2 regions of the Anoxybacillus sp. ST4 genome follow, and region 2 is predicted to be linked to the other one. Evidence: a T-box and tRNA genes for the amino acid it is inferred to sense, from the RefSeq annotation. Region 2 holds a T-box; the other holds one or more tRNA genes.
The links. The T-box of region 2 lies ahead of K1I44_RS06485 (valine--tRNA ligase). A T-box ahead of a tRNA ligase gene usually reads a tRNA of that ligase, here a tRNA-Val.
Positions count from the first base shown of each region.

Region 1: it encodes a tRNA-Val, which carries the amino acid that the T-box ahead of K1I44_RS06485 (valine--tRNA ligase) is inferred to sense. The anticodon was not compared.

Region 1 covers NZ_JAHZOE010000005.1:457-6,256, reverse strand. Annotated here, with positions in the region: gene K1I44_RS05300 (methionine biosynthesis PLP-dependent protein) at 1-871, shown strand, start outside; gene metC (cystathionine beta-lyase) at 875-2,014, shown strand; gene K1I44_RS05290 (HD domain-containing protein) at 2,035-2,571, opposite strand; gene K1I44_RS05285 (hypothetical protein) at 2,693-3,325, shown strand; tRNA gene K1I44_RS05280 (tRNA-Val) at 3,427-3,499, shown strand; gene K1I44_RS05275 (Rpn family recombination-promoting nuclease/putative transposase) at 3,663-4,532, shown strand; gene tnpA (IS200/IS605 family transposase) at 4,837-5,235, opposite strand; gene K1I44_RS05265 (hypothetical protein) at 5,235-5,372, opposite strand; partial or broken gene K1I44_RS05260 (RNA-guided endonuclease TnpB family protein) at 5,460-5,800, shown strand, end outside.
Region 2 covers NZ_JAHZOE010000006.1:64,312-76,956, forward strand. Annotated here, with positions in the region: gene lon (endopeptidase La) at 1-1,664, shown strand, start outside; gene yihA (ribosome biogenesis GTP-binding protein YihA/YsxC) at 1,661-2,242, shown strand; gene K1I44_RS06435 (LiaI-LiaF-like domain-containing protein) at 2,282-2,755, opposite strand; gene hemA (glutamyl-tRNA reductase) at 2,934-4,268, shown strand; gene K1I44_RS06445 (cytochrome C assembly family protein) at 4,281-5,096, shown strand; gene hemC (hydroxymethylbilane synthase) at 5,118-6,044, shown strand; gene K1I44_RS06455 (uroporphyrinogen-III synthase) at 6,045-6,797, shown strand; gene hemB (porphobilinogen synthase) at 6,800-7,774, shown strand; gene hemL (glutamate-1-semialdehyde 2,1-aminomutase) at 7,774-9,069, shown strand; gene K1I44_RS06470 (LysM peptidoglycan-binding domain-containing protein) at 9,157-10,098, shown strand; gene K1I44_RS06475 (protein kinase family protein) at 10,114-11,010, shown strand; gene K1I44_RS06480 (hypothetical protein) at 10,995-11,186, opposite strand; T-box leader at 11,316-11,538, shown strand; gene K1I44_RS06485 (valine--tRNA ligase) at 11,580-12,645, shown strand, end outside.

The sequences.
Region 1 (5,800 bases), on a different contig from region 2:
GATTCAAACGGTGTTTGCGCTGTTTGAAAGCGGCGACCATTTTCTCGTTTCGGCCGATTTATATGGCGGAACGTATCGTTTGTTTGAAAAAGGATGGAAGAAATACGGGCTGTCGTTTACATACGTCGATTTTCGCGATGTTGATGCGGTAAAGGCATATGTGACGGACAAAACAAAAGCGATTTTTTTAGAGACGCCAACGAATCCTTTAATGCAAGAAGCGGACATCGAAGCGGTCGCGGCGTTTGCGAAACAACATGGGCTGCTTCTTATCGTCGATAATACGTTTTACACCCCTGTACTGCAAAAGCCGCTCACAAAAGGAGCCGACATCGTCGTTCATAGCGCGACAAAATATTTAGGCGGACATAACGATGTGCTAGCCGGGCTCATTGTCGCCAAAGGAAAACAATTGTGCGAACAGCTAGCGATGTATCATAACGCCATCGGTGCAGTGTTGTCGCCGTTTGATTCATGGCTGTTAATTCGCGGCATGAAGACGCTTGCGCTTCGCATGCGCCAGCACGAACAAAACGCAAAGGCGATATATGAATTTTTAGTCGAACATGAAGATGTGACGGACGTATTGTATCCGGGAAGAGGAGGAATGTTGTCGTTTCGCGTGCGCGATGAAAAATGGGTGGATGCCTTTTTGCGAAGTTTAAAGCTCATTACGTTTGCGGAAAGTTTAGGCGGTGTCGAAAGTTTTATTACGTATCCAGCGACGCAAACGCATATGGATATTCCAGAGGATGTTCGCATCGCAAACGGGGTGTGTAATCGCCTATTGCGTTTTTCTGTCGGCATTGAACATGCGGACGATTTAATTGCCGATTTAACTCAAGCGTTTCAACGCATGAAAGAGGTGTAAAAGATGGATTTGCAAACGCAACTCGTTCACAATAAATGGCGGATCGATGCGCAAACAGGGGCCGTTAGCGTTCCGATTCATCATGCGTCAACGTTTCATCAGTTTGATTTCGATACGTTTGGCAAATACGATTATAGCCGTTCGGGCAATCCGACGCGCGAGGCGTTAGAGGAGACGATTGCGGAATTAGAAGGTGGAGCGAGCGGTTTTGCGTTCGCATCGGGCATGGCTGCCATTTCAACAGCCTTTTTATTGTTATCAAAAGGGGATCACGTATTAATTACCGATGATGTGTATGGTGGAACGTATCGCATCCTCACCGATGTATTGAGCCGATTTGGCATCGAGCATACGTTTGTCGATATGACTGATTTAGATGCGGTAGCGCGCCACATTCGCCCAAACACGAAAGTCATTTATATGGAAACGCCATCGAATCCGCTATTGAAAATTACGGATATTCGTGGGGTTGTGAAGCTCGCTAAGGCGCACGGGTGTTTAACGTTTTTAGATAATACGTTTGCGACGCCTGTGTTACAGCGTCCGCTTGATCTCGGCGTCGATGTCGTTTTGCATAGCGCGACGAAATTTTTAGCTGGCCATAGCGACGTTGTAGCTGGACTTGCGGTTGTAAAAGATGCGCGCTTGGCGCGAGAGCTGCGCAAACTGCAATATTCGTTCGGTGCGGTGCTTGGCGTGCAAGATGCGTGGCTTGTGTTGCGCGGGTTAAAAACGCTTCACGTTCGGTTAGATTACGCTTCACGTTCGGCGTTGCAGCTGGCGCAGTTTTTACATCGTCATCCGAAAGTGGCGCACGTATATTATCCAGGGCTTTCTTTTCATGAAGGGCACGTCATTCATCGCGATCAAGCGCGCGGGTTTGGCGCGGTGCTGTCGTTTGAATTGGAGGACGAACAAGCGGTGCGGACGTTTGTGAAACATGCGCGCATCCCTGTGTTTGCGGTCAGTCTCGGGGCGGTCGAGTCGATTTTATCGTATCCAGCGAAAATGTCGCATGCCGCTATGCCGAAAGCGGAGCGCCATCGCCGCGGCATTACGGACGGCTTGTTGCGCCTAAGTGTTGGATTAGAGGCGACCGATGATTTGCTTGCTGATGTGGAACAGGCGTTATCATATGTATAGGCTAGGCACATCGCCTAGCCTTAGCTAATTTGGTCGAGCGCATCACGCTTCATTTGCTGTTCGACCATGCGATCAAGTTGTTGAATTTTTTTCAAGGCGAGTTCGTCATCGATTTGGCGATAATGATGTTTACCGCCCGGTTCTTCATCCGCTTCATCCGCAAGTTTGACGATCGTCTGGAGCGGCTTTCGTTTTAATTCTCCTTCTGGAAGATACGAATCGGTGTGAAGCAAAATGGCGAGGGCAATTTCTTTCGCATGTTGAGGGTGTTCGCCGAGTCGAATAAGCAACTTATGCGCTCGCTCTGCCCCTTTAATCGCATGAATATCGTTTTGTTTATATGTTTCATAGTCCCACGTTCCGTTTGAGTACCATTCATAATGACCGATATCGTGAAGCAAAGCAGCTTTTGTTGCTAAATCGACGTTCACTCCATAAAGCAAGGCGAGGCGATATGCGTGGTATGCGGTAGCGATGGCGTGCGCGACGCCTGAACGTTTCAAATATTTTTGAGTGATGGGGTGAAGGAAGATGTCAGTTAATGTGACACGTCTCATAGCTCACCATCCCTTTCGAATGTTTTTCTAATTATCATATCATGTCTTTTTTAGAAAAGGCAATACATATTTTTTCTGTTTTTTCTTCATACTAAGTGAAAAAAAGGTTTGGAGGACGCGTATGTTTTTATCCTTATTATTATCAGTTATGACGGTCGTGTCGGCTCAAGGGGACGTGTGTACGAAAAAATTGGACGAAGCGAACGTGCAGCTATGTGGCAAAGAAGATGGAGAGTGGCTTCGCAACTTAACGCTACATGTCGGAAAAGAGACGTATACGTTTCCAGAATGGGAACATGTAAACGATCCGAAAGCACTTCCGCAATTATATTCCGTGGACGTTACGGAAGATGGAAAGGAAGATATTGTTGTTTTTCTCGTAAAATCGCGCGGAAACGGAACGTATAAAAACGAGGTGCATGTGTTATCCCATCAACGAAACGGCATTGAAGAAGTCCTTGTCGAAGATCCGCGTCCGATCATTTTAAAGAGCGTCAAAATGAACGAGACGGACGAAGGGACAGAGTTGATCATCGATCATGTCCACGCGCTTATTCCGCACAATCGCGAAGGCGGGAAGGGGATAAAGACAACATTCAATCGCTTTTTAAAATACGCCGTCGATAAACAAAAATTGAAGGCCGTTTTATTGTTGGAAAGAAAAAGGGGCGAATATATCGGCAGTTTAATTGTCTCATACGAATATAAAGACGGGCTCTTTCAAGCAACCCATATCGATTTCATCCGCCATTAGCCGTTGCATACGCAATGGCTAAAAATTTTTTAAAAAAGTATTTGACAAAGTAGTGTACAGTACGTATAATGAAAAATGTGTTCGATAACACAACAACATACGATTCCGTAGCTCAGCTGGGAGAGCGCCACCTTGACAGGGTGGAGGTCGCTGGTTCGAGCCCAGTCGGAATCATCGCAAAACCCGAGTTCGATGAAAGAGCTCGGGTTTTTTTTGTTGTTTCTCCCCTCCTCCTGACTGCCGAGCATGTTCGAGAATTCACCCACATTTTGTATGCAGGAAAATCGCCGATGTTGTCGAATAAAAACGTCGAAATCATTGTATGCGAGGTGACTATATGTCCATTGATCATGACCGTCTGTTTAAAGAGCTGATTCAAACGTTTTTTGAGGAATTTATTGTTCTCTTTTTTCCGGCGATGCATGAGCATATCGACTTTCGGCATTTGTCGTTTTTATCAGAGGAGTTGTTCACCGATGTGACAGCAGGAGAAAAGTACCGTGTCGATGTGCTTGTCGAAACGAAGTTAAAAGGCGAAGATGGGCTTGTCATTGTGCATATCGAAAACCAAAGCTATGTGCAACCATCATTTCCTGAACGGATGTTTATTTATTTTAGCCGTTTGTTTGAAAAGTACCGTAAAAACATTGTACCAATTGCTGTATTTAGCTACGATACGATCCGCGACGAACCATCGACATTTACCCTCCAATTTCCTTTTGGCAACGTGCTTGACTTTCGTTTTTTTACTGTCGAATTGCGCAAACAAAACTGGCGAAACTACATTCGTCAAGACAATCCAATCGCCGCTGCATTGTTAAGCAAAATGGGATATACTGAAAGTGAACGAGTAGAACTGAAAAAACAATTCTTACGTATGCTTGTACGGATGGAATTGGACGAAGCGAAACAACGATTGCTGTTTGGTTTTTTTGAAACATATATGAAACTATCCGATGAAGAAGAACGAAGACTACGAAGCGAGGTGAATGAAATGGAGACGAAAGAAAAAGAACAAGTGATGGAATTGATTATTTCTTATGAACAAAAGGCGTTAGAAAAAGGAAGAGAAGAAGGGGTGAAGCAAGGAATAAAGCAAGGAATGAAGCGTCTTGTACAAACGATGGCGAAAAAAGGGATGAGTGTAAAAGACATTGCGAACGTCACGGACCTTTCGGAAGAAGAAGTGGAGCGGTTGTTGGAGTAGGGGGGACTGTCGTCGACCTTTTTGGAGACGGCAGTTTTTTGTTTTACAATGAGTAGGTGCCAATATGATGTTCGTTTGCCGTTTAAAACGCTTTCTTCTAACGTTGCAAATTATCACGAATATTTCTTAAGATGTTCTCATTTTGTTGTCATTGTGCGTGTGTCCGTAAGTATGAGGGTGATAAAAATTTTCATTGACAAACATTTAAAAATCATCAATCCTTCTAAATAAGAGCGTCATTAGTACTATCGTTTATAGAGATGGGCGTAAAACCCCTACGCCTTTAGGCTAGGGGATGTAAGCCCTAACGACCTTGTTCTTGAATATATTTTAGGATAATCTCTTTGCTTACATTTCCAATACTGCAAGAAAAATATCCATCACTCCAAAAGGTTCGTTCTTTCCAAAAATGCTGAGAAAGATATTTGTTATGCTGTTGCCACATTCGATAAGTTGTGAGTTGCTTCAATAATCTAACGATTTCAAGAATACTCCATTTCGTGGAATACCTGATTAAGATATGAATATGGTCTTGGTCTATTTCTTGCTCAATAATTTGCCAACCGTAATGATTAGCTATTGATTCGATTTCAGTTTTAATATCATCACCGACTTTTAATAATAACTTTTTTCGATATTTGCAAACAAATATTAAATGGCATATAAGCAAATGTTTACTATGATTTTCAGAGATATATTCCATTACTTTTCCAAGCCTTTGCGAATCAGCTCATAAACCGCACCTGCAAAAGTTGAAATGTTATTTTTCTTTCGATATTCCTCAATTCGAAAGACTAAATCGACAGGAAACTTAATTAATTTTGGTACACGTTCCATCATTTCACCCTCCTAATATATATATATTCTTGACATATGCTGGTAATAAAATATATACTTATAGTATATATACAAAAGGAGGTGAAGTCAATGTTAGTCAACAAAGCGTACAAATTTCGCATCTATCCAAACAAAGAACAAGAAATATTAATTAATAAGACATTTGGTTGTTCTCGATTTGTATTTAATCATTTTTTAGCAAAATGGGATAATGCTTACAAAGAAACAGGAAAAGGATTAACTTATAATTCTTGTTCTGCTCAGTTAACACAACTAAAAAAAGAGTTAACTTGGCTAAAAGAAGTAGATAGTATTGCGATTCAATCGTCATTAAAAAATCTCGCTGATGCTTATTCTCGTTTCTTCAAGAAACAAAACAATAAACCACGTTTTAAGTCCAAGAAAAATCCTGTTCAGTCTTACACGACAAA
Region 2 (12,645 bases):
GGACGCAAAAAGAATATTACTTACGCGAGCAAATGAAGGCCATTCAAAAAGAGCTTGGCGAAAAAGAAGGAAAAGCTGGTGAAATTGAATCGTTGCGCGAGAAAATTGAACAAGCAGGTATGCCGGAACACGTGAAAGCAACTGCATTAAAAGAGCTTGAACGCTATGAAAAAGTGCCGGCTGCCTCTGCAGAAAGTGGGGTCATTCGCAACTATTTAGATTGGTTGCTTGCGTTACCATGGACGAAACAAACAGAAGATATTCACGATATTCATCGCGCTGAAAACATTTTAAACGAAGAACATTATGGGCTCGAAACGGTAAAAGAGCGCGTGTTGGAATATTTAGCTGTCCAACAATTGACGCATTCGTTACGAGGACCGATTCTTTGTTTAGTAGGACCGCCGGGGGTTGGAAAAACATCGCTTGCTCGTTCAATCGCGAAAACGTTAAATCGACGTTTCGTCCGCATTTCGCTTGGTGGTGTGCGTGACGAGTCGGAAATTCGCGGCCATCGCCGTACGTACGTCGGTGCTTTACCAGGTCGTATTATTCAAGGGATGAAAAAAGCTGGAACGATTAACCCTGTATTTTTACTTGATGAAATTGATAAAATGTCGAACGATTTTCGCGGTGATCCGTCTGCGGCGTTACTCGAAGTATTGGACCCGGAACAAAATCATTCATTTAGCGATCATTATATTGAAGAACCGTATGACTTATCGAAAGTGATGTTTATTGCGACAGCGAATACGCTCGCAACGATCCCTCGTCCGCTGCTAGACCGAATGGAAGTCATTACAATTCCGAGCTATACGGAAATTGAAAAGCTTCATATCGCAAGAGAACATTTATTGCCAAAACAAATGGAAGCGCACGGTTTGCAAAAGCGTATGCTTCATATGCGCGATGAAGCGCTCATGCAAGTGATTCGCTATTATACACGCGAAGCAGGTGTGCGGAATTTAGAACGCCAACTTGCTTCCATTTGTCGCAAAGCTGCAAAAACAATCGTATCTGAGGGACGAAAGCGCGTTGTCATAACAGAAAAAAACGTTAGTGAATGGTTAGGAAAGCCGAAATATCATTACGGACAAGCTGAAAGTGAAGATCAAGTCGGCGTGGCGACAGGGTTGGCGTATACAGCGGCTGGTGGAGATACGTTGGCGATTGAAGTATCGATTGCTCCTGGCAAAGGAAAGCTGACGCTGACGGGTCAACTAGGTGACGTCATGAAAGAATCTGCCCAAGCAGCGTTCACATACATTCGCTCGAAGGCGAAAGAATTCGGAATCGATCCAGAGTTTCATGAAAAGTTAGATATTCACATTCACGTGCCAGAGGGGGCGGTACCAAAGGATGGGCCTTCGGCAGGAATTACGATAGCGACGGCGCTCATTTCGGCGTTGACAGGAAAACGAGTGAGCCGTTTTGTCGGTATGACTGGTGAAATCACATTGCGCGGTCGTGTGCTTGCAATTGGCGGGGTAAAGGAGAAAGTATTGAGCGCCCATCGCGCAGGGTTAAAGAAAGTCATTTTGCCGAAAGAAAATGAAAAAGATTTAGAAGACATCCCTGAAGTTGTAAAAAAACAAATGCAATTTGTTCTCGTTTCACATATTGATGATGTGCTTGAACATGCTTTGGTAGGTGAAGGTCAATGAAAATTACAAACGTAGAAATGGTGATTAGCGCCGTCAAACAAGAACAATACCCAGCAGGTCAACTCCCGGAGTTTGCGCTTGCTGGGCGCTCGAATGTCGGCAAATCTTCTTTTATTAACAAAATGATTAACCGGAAAAATTTTGCCCGCACGTCATCGAAGCCAGGGAAAACACAAACGTTAAATTTTTACCGCATTAACGACGGTTTTTATTTTGTTGACGTGCCGGGATATGGATTCGCGAAAGTGTCAAAAACAGAGCGCGAAGCATGGGGAAAAATGATTGAAACGTATTTTACGACGCGCGAACAACTAAAAGCGGCGTTGCTTATCGTTGATTTACGTCATCCTCCAACAAAAGACGATGTCATGATGTATGAGTTTTTAAAGCATTACGATATTCCGACGGTCGTGATCGCGACGAAAGCAGATAAAATTCCGCGCGGCAAATGGCAACAACATGCAAAAGTAGCAAAAGAAACGTTGCGTCTTATCGGAGATGATGAGCTTATCATTTTTTCAGCAGAAACCGGTCAAGGAAAAGACGAAGTATGGGGCGTATTACAAAAATGGATGTAAACAAAAAATGTGGGTAATTTGCCCACATTTTTTGCATAGTTATCCTTTTTTCACGAACAATAAGTACAATCCAAGCAAAATGAACGCGAGCGGCCAAATGTGGATGAGCGAATCGAACGTCACAGATGTAAACGCTTGTTGAAGCGGTTGGGAAAATAAAAAAATAACCGAAAGGGCAAACAGTAAAATCGTCGGAAGTAGCGCTTGTTTTGTTTTCACGTATTGCATGAAAAGTCCAATCGCCACTATGAACGTCAATGCGCTAATATCATCCGGCCACGATGACAGACGAGAAGAAAGATGAAAATGAACGCCAATTCCTGTAAATACAACACCAGATAAAATGGTATGGTAGTCCTTTTCGATATACGCTTGCCCTAAAAAAGCAATCCCGATGATGAGCAATAACGTTGGCCACGTATGGAAAGATGAAAAAAGCGAAAATCGTTCAAGCAAAAAGTATAGACCGAATCCAATTAAAATGATGCCGGAAAAAATACCACGTTTTTTCATTGAAAATCCCCCAATTCCGTGCGACACTTGAAACAGCATCTGTTCATTAGTTTACTAAATGAACGTCATTTAAGAAAGACCGAAAGTTGTCAAATTGTATTCACACTTTATTAAAGAAAAAACAAAATAGACGTGCTATAATGGAATGAGATGACTTTAAACTTCGGGGTGATGGGAAATGTATGTTGTCGTTGTCAGCGTGAACTATCGCACAGCCCCTGTTGAAATTCGTGAAAAGTTGACGTTTAATCAAGCGGAGCTTGTTGAAGCGATGAAAGCGCTACAAAAGCAAAAAAGCATGTTAGAAAACGTCATTGTATCGACATGTAACCGTACAGAAATTTATGCGGTTGTTGATCAATTAAACACAGGGCGTTATTATATAAAAACATTTTTAGCAGATTGGTTTGGCCTCGATAAAGAGCAAATCGTTCCGTATTTGCGTATTTATGAAGAGCGTGAAGCGATTGAACACTTGTTCCGCGTTGCTTGCGGTCTCGATTCGATGATTTTAGGTGAAACGCAAATTCTTGGGCAAGTGCGTACAAGTTTCCTTTTAGCGCAACAAGAAAACACAATAGGCACGGTGTTTAAACAGCTATTTAAACAAGCGATTACGCTTGCTAAACGCGCCCATGCCGAAACAGAAATCGGTGCTAATGCTGTGTCAGTAAGTTATGCAGCTGTCGAGCTCGCAAAAAAAATTTTTGGCGATTTAAAAAATAAACATGTGCTCGTTTTAGGTGCAGGAAAAATGGGAGAATTGGCGTTGCAAAACTTGTACGGAAGCGGCGTCAAGCGCGTGACGGTTGTCAACCGGACGTTTGAGAAAGCACAGCAGCTTGCTGAACGTTTTAACGGTGATGCGAAGCCGCTATCGCAACTACAATGCGCATTATTAGAAGCGGATATTTTAATTAGTTCAACTGGTGCAAAACAATACGTCATTACAAAAGAGACGATGGCAGTCATTGAAAAAATGCGCAAAGGTCGTCCGTTTTTTATGATTGATATTGCTGTTCCGCGCGATTTAGATCCTGCGCTTGCGGAGCTAGATAGCGTCTTCTTGTACGACATCGATGACTTGCAAGATATCGTTGAAGCGAACTTAGCGGAACGAAAAAAAGCGGCAGAGCAAATTGAGCGCATGATTGCTGAAGAGATGGATGAGTTCCAACAATGGTTGCATATGCTTGGCGTCGTTCCGATTATTTCTGCTTTGCGTGAAAAGGCGATGCTTATTCAAGAGGAGACGATGAAAAGCTTAGAGCGAAAGTTGCCGCATTTATCTGAACGAGATAGGAAGGTGTTAAACAAACATACGAAAAGCATCGTCAACCAATTGTTGCGCGATCCGATTTTACGCGCAAAAGAGTTAGCTGCAGAGGACAATGCGGAAGAAGCGCTTCAACTGTTCATGAAAATTTTTAACATTGAACAACAAGTGAAGCAGCAACAAAAAGAGATGAGCTGTGTTCACGAGCGGGTAGCTGAACCATCTTTTCAACCGTAAGGAAGAGTTCGTATGTTTGAAATGACGAGATGGTATGAACTCTCGCTTCTTTTACATGCATCGTCCGTTTTGTTTTATTTTATTGATTTTCTTCATCACAACCGGAAAGCAAACCGCATCGCTTTCGGGTTGCTTTCTATTGTTTGGGGGATGCAAACATGTTTCTTTTTCTTCAGAATGGTGGAGACAGGGCGCTTTCCTGTTTTAACGCTTGCGGAGGGGCTGTCGTTTTACGCGTGGCTGCTCATTACGTTGTCGCTTGCCATTAACGGCTGGCTGCGCGTCGATTTCCTCGTCTTTTTCACAAACGTGTTAGCGTTTTTTATTCTTTCATTGCATACGTTCGCGCCGACGCCGTATACTGTCGGCATCGCTGAGCAGCTCATGTCAGAACTGTTGTTTATTCATATTACGATGGCTATTTTATCGTACGGGGCGTTTTCACTTTCGTTTATGTTTTCCCTTTTATATTTGCTTCAATACGGATTATTGAAGCGAAAAAAGTGGGGCAAGCGATTGTGGCGGCTCGGCGATTTAGCTAAGTTAGACGACCTTGCATACGTGTTAAACGGTGTCGGCGTACCGGTGTTATTATTAAGTTTAATTTTAGGTATTGTTTGGGCATATATGAAAGTAGATCATTTCGTTTTATACGATGCCAAAGTGCTCGGATCGTTCACCGTATTTGCGACATACAGCTTTTATTTGTATAGGAGAGCGGTCAGAGGGATGCAAGGAAAAGAAATGGCGTATTGGAACATCGGTTCATTTCTTATTTTGCTTATTAATTTCTTTTTGTTTGGTACGTTATCGCAATTTCATTTTTAGCGATTGTTGGAGGAAAGCATGATGAGAAAAGTCATTGTTGGTTCGCGCCGAAGCAAGTTAGCGTTAACTCAGACGAACTGGGTTATTGAGCAACTAAAGCAACTCGGTGCGCCGTTTGAATTTCAAGTGAAAGAAATTGTCACAAAAGGCGATCAAATTTTACATGTGACGTTATCGAAAGTTGGGGGCAAAGGGTTATTCGTGAAAGAAATTGAACAAGCGATGCTCGATGGCGAAATTGATTTTGCTGTCCATAGTATGAAAGATATGCCCGCTATATTACCTGAAGGGTTAACGATCGGGTGTGTACCGAAACGTGAAGATCATCGCGACGTACTTATTTCTAAAAAACATATTCCATTTGAGCAGTTGCCGAGTGGAGCGATTGTTGGAACGAGCAGTTTGCGGCGTTCGGCGCAGCTATTAGCCGTTCGCCCAGATTTAAACATTCAATGGATTCGCGGCAACATCGATACGCGCTTAAACAAGCTAAAAACGGATGCGTACGACGCCATTATATTGGCTGCTGCTGGGTTGCATCGCATGGGATGGGCAAAAGAAGTGATTACACAATATTTGCCGACTGACGTATGCGTTCCAGCGGTTGGACAAGGTGCGTTGGCGATTGAATGTCGGGAAGATGATGAAGAGCTATTGTATTGGTTAAACCAACTGACTGATAAACAAACGGAACGTGCTGTTCGGGCAGAGCGAGCCTTTTTACAGCGCATTGAGGGCGGATGCCAAGTGCCTGTGGCTGGATATGCATATGTTGATCGAGATGATATCGTACTTACAGCGCTTGTTGCGACACCGAACGGAACAGAAGTGCTAAAAGAAGTCGTGCGAGGAACGGATCCAGAAAAAATAGGAGTGGAAGCGGCACAACGGTTAATCGACCGCGGAGCAAAACAGTTAATTGCGCGTGTACTAAAGGAGCTGGAGTAAATGTTGAAGGGGAAGCGGGTGCTTGTAACACGCGAAAAGGCGCAAGCGAAAGCGTTATCGCAAACGTTGGAGCGGTACGGCGCCATTCCAATTGAACTGCCGCTTATTCGCATTGAGCGGGCAAAACAATTGGATGACGCGCTAGTAAATGAGTGGCATACGTATGATTGGATCGTATTTACAAGCCAAAACGGGGTAAAATATTTTTTCGAGCTAATTGGGGAAATAAAGCCACCAACGTGGCCGAAAGTGGCAGCGGTAGGGGAAAAAACAGCGAAAGCGTTACAAAAGCGAAACATCGTTGTCGATCTCGTTCCAATCGAATTTGTCGCAGAGAGCTTAGCTGAGTCGTTGACCCTTCTCCTTTCAACGCATGCGCGCATCTTGCTTGTGAAAGGAAACTTAGCGCGCGACACCCTTCGCGAGCAATTGAATAACATCGCGGACGTGACAGATTGGATTGTGTACGAAACGACGATAAATGAAGAAGCGAAGTCGCAAGTCGTTGCTCTTCTTCAACAGCGCCTCATCGATGTCATCACGTTTACAAGCTCGTCGACGGTGCGCAGTTTTGAACGAGCGATCGCAAAAGAAAACGTCGATTTGTCTTTCGTCACAATTGCCTGTATCGGTCCGATTACGAAACAAACGGCGCTTGATTTAGGGATTCCTGTTCACGTTTGTCCTCATACATACACAATTGATGCTATGGTACAAGAGCTTTATCAATATTTTCAAACAAGAGGTGAGTAACTATGCAATTTGCGCGACATCGTCGTCTGCGTCAAACAGCGAATTTGCGTGCGATGGTACGTGAAACGCATCTTCATGTAGAAGATTTCATTTATCCGATTTTTGTCATCGAAGGGGAAAAGATAAAAAATGAAGTACCTTCGATGCCTGGCGTGTATCAACAGTCGCTTGACTATGCGCTTGAGGACGTTCGAGAAGCGGTTGAATTAGGCGTGCGCTCCGTTATCGTATTCGGTGTGCCGAACGAAAAAAACGAGGTTGCTTCGCAAGCGTATTGTGAACACGGCGTCGTTCAACGTGCTATTCGCGCGATAAAGAGTGAGTTTCCTGAACTTGTTATCATTGCAGATACGTGCTTGTGCCATTATACGAGCCACGGACATTGTGGAATTGTAAAAAACGGAACGATCGTCAACGACGATACGCTTGAATTGTTAGCGAAAACAGCAGTGAGCCAAGCAAAAGCTGGAGCGGACGTGATTGCTCCATCGAATATGATGGATGGCTTCGTCGCAGCTATTCGTCACGCATTAGACGAAGCAGGCTTTACATATGTGCCGATTATGTCGTATGCGGTGAAATATTCGTCCGCATTTTACGGCCCGTTTCGCGATGCAGCACATAGCGCGCCGCAGTTTGGCGACCGTAAAACGTACCAAATGGATCCTGCCAATCGGTTAGAAGCGTTTCGTGAGGCGCAAGCAGATGTAGAACAAGGATCCGACTTTCTAATGGTAAAACCGGCGCTATCGTATTTAGATATTATTCGCGATTTAAAAAATCATTTCCATTTGCCGATTGTTGCTTATAACGTCAGCGGAGAATATGCGATGGTGAAAGCAGCCGCCCAAAACGGATGGATTGATGAAAAAGCGGTTGTACTCGAAATGTTAACGAGCATGAAGCGAGCAGGGGCGGATGTCATCTTAACGTACTTCGCTAAAGATGTTGCTCGCTGGTTAAAGGAGGAAAAATAATGCGTAGCTATGAACGTTCAAAAGCGGCGTATGCTGAAGCGGTAAAGCTCATGCCTGGCGGTGTAAACAGCCCAGTGCGCGCATTTCGGGCAGTAAAAATGGATCCGATTTTTATGGCGCGCGGAAAAGGTTCAAAAATTTACGACGTTGACGGCAATGAATATATTGACTATGTGTTATCGTGGGGTCCGCTTATTTTAGGACATGCGAACGATCGAGTTGTGGAAGCGCTAAAGCGGGTAGCGGAAACGGGCACAAGCTTTGGTGCTCCAACGTTAATCGAAAATGAACTCGCTAAACTTGTGATGGAACGCATGCCGTCCATTGAAATCATTCGCATGGTTAGTTCAGGGACGGAGGCGACGATGAGCGCCCTTCGGTTAGCGCGTGGTTACACAGGCCGAAATAAAATCGTCAAATTTGAAGGATGCTATCACGGACATGGCGATTCGCTTTTAATTAAAGCGGGGTCAGGTGTAGCGACGCTCGGTTTGCCGGATAGCCCAGGGGTGCCGGAAACGATCGCCCAACATACGATTACTGTACCATACAACGATTTACAAAGCGTGCGTTATGCGTTTGAAAAGTTTGGAGAAGATATTGCGGCGGTCATTGTGGAACCTGTTGCTGGAAATATGGGAGTCGTTCCACCAGAACAAGGTTTCTTGCAAGGTTTGCGCGATGTAACGAACGAGTACGGTGCACTTCTTATTTTTGATGAAGTCATGACTGGCTTCCGTGTCGATTATTATAGCGGTCAAGGTTATTACGGTGTCAAACCAGACTTGACGTGCCTTGGAAAAGTCATTGGCGGCGGCTTACCAGTTGGCGCATACGGTGGACGTGCGGATATTATGGAGAAAATTGCGCCAAGTGGGCCAATTTATCAAGCTGGTACGTTATCAGGAAATCCGATGGCGATGACAGCTGGTTATGAAACGCTCCGACAACTGACGCCAGAAACGTATAAAGCGTTCCAGAAAAAAGCAAACCGTTTAGCAGAAGGGTTAAGCGAAGCGGCAAAAGCGTATGATATTCCACATACGATTAACCAAGCTGGCTCGATGATCGGCATATTCTTTACGAATGAACGTGTTACGAATTACGAAACGGCGAAAACGTCCGATTTAGACTTATTTGCTCGTTATTATCAAGAAATGGCGAATGAAGGCATTTTCTTACCGCCATCGCAGTTTGAAGGCATGTTTTTGTCCACTGCGCATACAGATGACGATATTGAAAAAACAATTGAAGCAGCGCGACGTGCGTTTGCAAAAATTAGCGATTGCCTCTAGGGCATCGCTTTTTTTATGCATACTTCTTTTTTTCTTCTCATAACCATAGTAATGTGAAATGACTTGGACGTTGAAGGAGAGATGAGCATGTTGCGTTTTTCAATTGAAGAAGCGATTGCGTTTCGACGTGAACATCACGTCGATCAACTATTATCGATTTCGCTACAACCGACAATTACAATCGAGGAACAAGAAGATTATGTGTATATTCGTGGTGTGCTAGAACTATCCGGAGAATATACAAAACATGAAGAAGATGGAGAAGATGTTGAAACATTTGAACTCGGGCGATACATTGAACAAGTGCGTATGCATGATGAGGAAACGGGTGAATTTTTACATCAATTTCCGATTGACGTAACTGTTCCAAAAGAGCGAGTCGATGATCTTGAACAAGTGTATGTGCTGATCGAATCATTTGATTATGACTTACGGAAAAACGAATTACGTCTTATTGCTGAAGTGGCCATTCACGGTATTCAAATGGATGATGATCGAGAAGACGAAGAAGAGTGGGATGCGTACAACGTAGACGACTTTGAACCGTTTGAAGCTGTTGCCCGTCAAGAAGTATATGAAGAAGAAAAAGAAGAACAAGAAACAATCGTCAATGTACCGACATTTTATATGCTCCATGAAGAACAGGTAGCTGATGATGACGAACATAAAGAAGAACGGATTGATGTTCAAGGAGAGCATGAAGAAGAACAGGTTGATACTCAAAAGGGATATGAAGAACAGGAGAGCAAACGAGAAGAAACGTCTTTTCAACTTGAACTAAAAGGAAGGGAGACGAACGAAAAGCGAAATGAAAATGCGTTATATTTAACAAAACTATTTGGTAAAAATGAAGAACAGGCGTTTGCTCGTTTGAAAATTTGCATCGTCCAACAAGGCGATTCGTTGGACAAGATTGCCGAGCGATACGACGTATCTGTTCAACAGTTGTTGCGTACAAATCACCTTGAAAGTGGTGCAGATGTACATGAAGGTCAGTTACTATACATTCCAACGCCAAGTAAAGTATAAAAGGGCGGCATGGTGATGAAACAAGCGAGCGTACAAAAATGGGAAACGACAAATGGAACATACGCGATTAAACGCATCGATTCATTTGCTCATTGGCAGGCGATTGAGCAAGCTTATCGCTTACGCATTCCGCTTGCCGTCCCTATTTATGAAGCGAAAAAACGAGATAATCAATGGTATTATACGATGCCTTGGTTAAAACAAAAAAAACATCCGACATCATCTTTTTTTCACGATTTAGCACGATGGCATAAACATTCATTAAAAGAAATACAAACGACTGAAGCGGAAATCGAATCTTATTATAAGGAACGAAAAAGCTCACTTGAAAAGGCAAAACAAACATTAACTCATCATATTGAACAATGTGAAAAACAGTGGTATATGTCCCCATTTCAGCTACAATGTTGCACCCATTTTCTCGATATTATGCGCGCCATCTCGTTTTCTGAACATACGTTAAATGAATGGCGCGAGCGAATGAAAGAAAAAAAAACCGTACGCATTTGTTACATTCATGGGCATCCGTCGTTCCAACATTATGTAGAACGGGATGACGGCACAGCGTATTTTATTAGTTTTGAACGGGCGCGCTGGGCTCCACCATTTCATGATTTACTCTTATTTTTTCGCCAATATTTGTATACGTATCCGTTGACGTGTGATGAAGCGGTACAGTGGCTTGCACAATATGAACAAACATTGGCGCTTGAAGAAGATGAACGGTTATTGTTTTTTCACTTTCTTGCCGATCCGCACGTATTCGTTCAACTTATTCATCGCTACGAACAACATCGACACGACCGGCAACTGACAGCTGCTTGGCAACGGGCATATTGGCAAATGAAAAATATTGAATATGTCATTGGAAAATGGGAAGAAGAAAAGCAACAACATCAAATCCAATCGTAATGTAAAGCGAAGGAAAGAAGAATGAAAATAGCGAGTAAAATGACGTCAATCGTTGTTGGAAATAAAATCGTTCGAATAGCTTGAACAACGGTAATCGGGATGATACATTGCTCGGCAATGAAGCGAAGTTTTCTTAGCCACGGTGGCCAAGCGTACGGGTTGTAACGTTTACGCATATGCTCACATCCTTTTCAATTTTGCTCCGCATGGAGTTTTTCTTTTTTATCATATGTATAAAGAAGTGAAAATGTGGCAAACCTTATTGACGATTCGTATGATTTTTATATAGTATTATGTATGAACAGAAAAAAGCGAAGATAGGGAAGAGTACGGCGTAACCCGCCTTGCAGAGAGGGAAATCAATAGCTGCGAGATTTCCTAGGTTTGTGGTCGTCGGAAGGTCGCCCTGGAGCTGCTTCTTCGAACGAAAGTAGGAGAAGCCGGTGCGTCGCCGTTATCGATTTGAGTGCTTAAGCATCGCTTAAGAAAAAAGGTGGTACCGCGAAAGAGTCTCCTTTCGTCCTTTTCGGATGAAAGGAGTTTTTTATTTGATTGAAGGAGGGATTTGTATGTTACCGCCAAAATATGATCATCGTGCTGTAGAAGCGAATCGCTATGCATGGTGGCTAAAAGGGAAGTTTTTTGAAGCAACAAGCGATGAAACGAAAAAGCCATTTACAATCGTCATTCCACCGCCAAACGTGACAGGGAAACTTCATTTAGGACATGCATGGGATACGACGTTACAAGACATTATTACACGCATGAAACGCATGCAAGGATACGATGTGTTATGGCTTCCAGGCATGGATCATGCGGGAATTGCCACGCAAGCGAAAGTCGAAGAAAAGTTGCGCAATGAAGGAAAGACGCGCTACGACTTAGGACGTGAAAAGTTCGTTGAAGAAACGTGGAAATGGAAAGAAGAGTATGCTGGGCATATTCGCTCCCAGTGGGCAAAGCTTGGGCTCGGACTCGATTATACGCGAGAGCGCTTTACGCTTGATGAAGGACTATCTAAAGCGGTGCGCGAAGTGTTCGTTTCGCTATATAAAAAAGGACTGATTTATCGTGGAGAGTACATTATTAACTGGGATCCAGTAACAAAAACAGCATTATCGGACATTGAAGTCGTATATAAAGATGTACAAGGTGCGCTATATCATATGCGCTATCCGCTTGCTGACGGCTCTGGCTATATTGAAGTGGCGACGACGCGTCCAGAAACGATGCTTGGTGATACAGCCGTTGCGGTTCATCCAGAAGATGAACGTTACAAACATCTCATCGGAAAAACAGTCATTTTACCGATTGTTGGTCGTGAAATTCCAATTATCGGTGATGAATACGTCGATATGTCGTTCGGTTCAGGGGCGGTCAAAATTACGCCAGCGCACGATCCAAACGACTTTGAAATCGGCAACCGTCACAACTTACCTCGCGTTCTTGTGATGAACGAAGATGGTACGATGAATGACAATGCGCTTCAATATAAAGGGCTCGATCGCTTCGAATGCCGGAAACAAATTGTGAAAGATTTACAAGCACAAGGCGTGCTATTTAAAATTGAAGAACATATGCATGCAGTCGGTCATAGCGAGCGTAGCGGGGCGGTTGTAGAGCCATATTTATCGA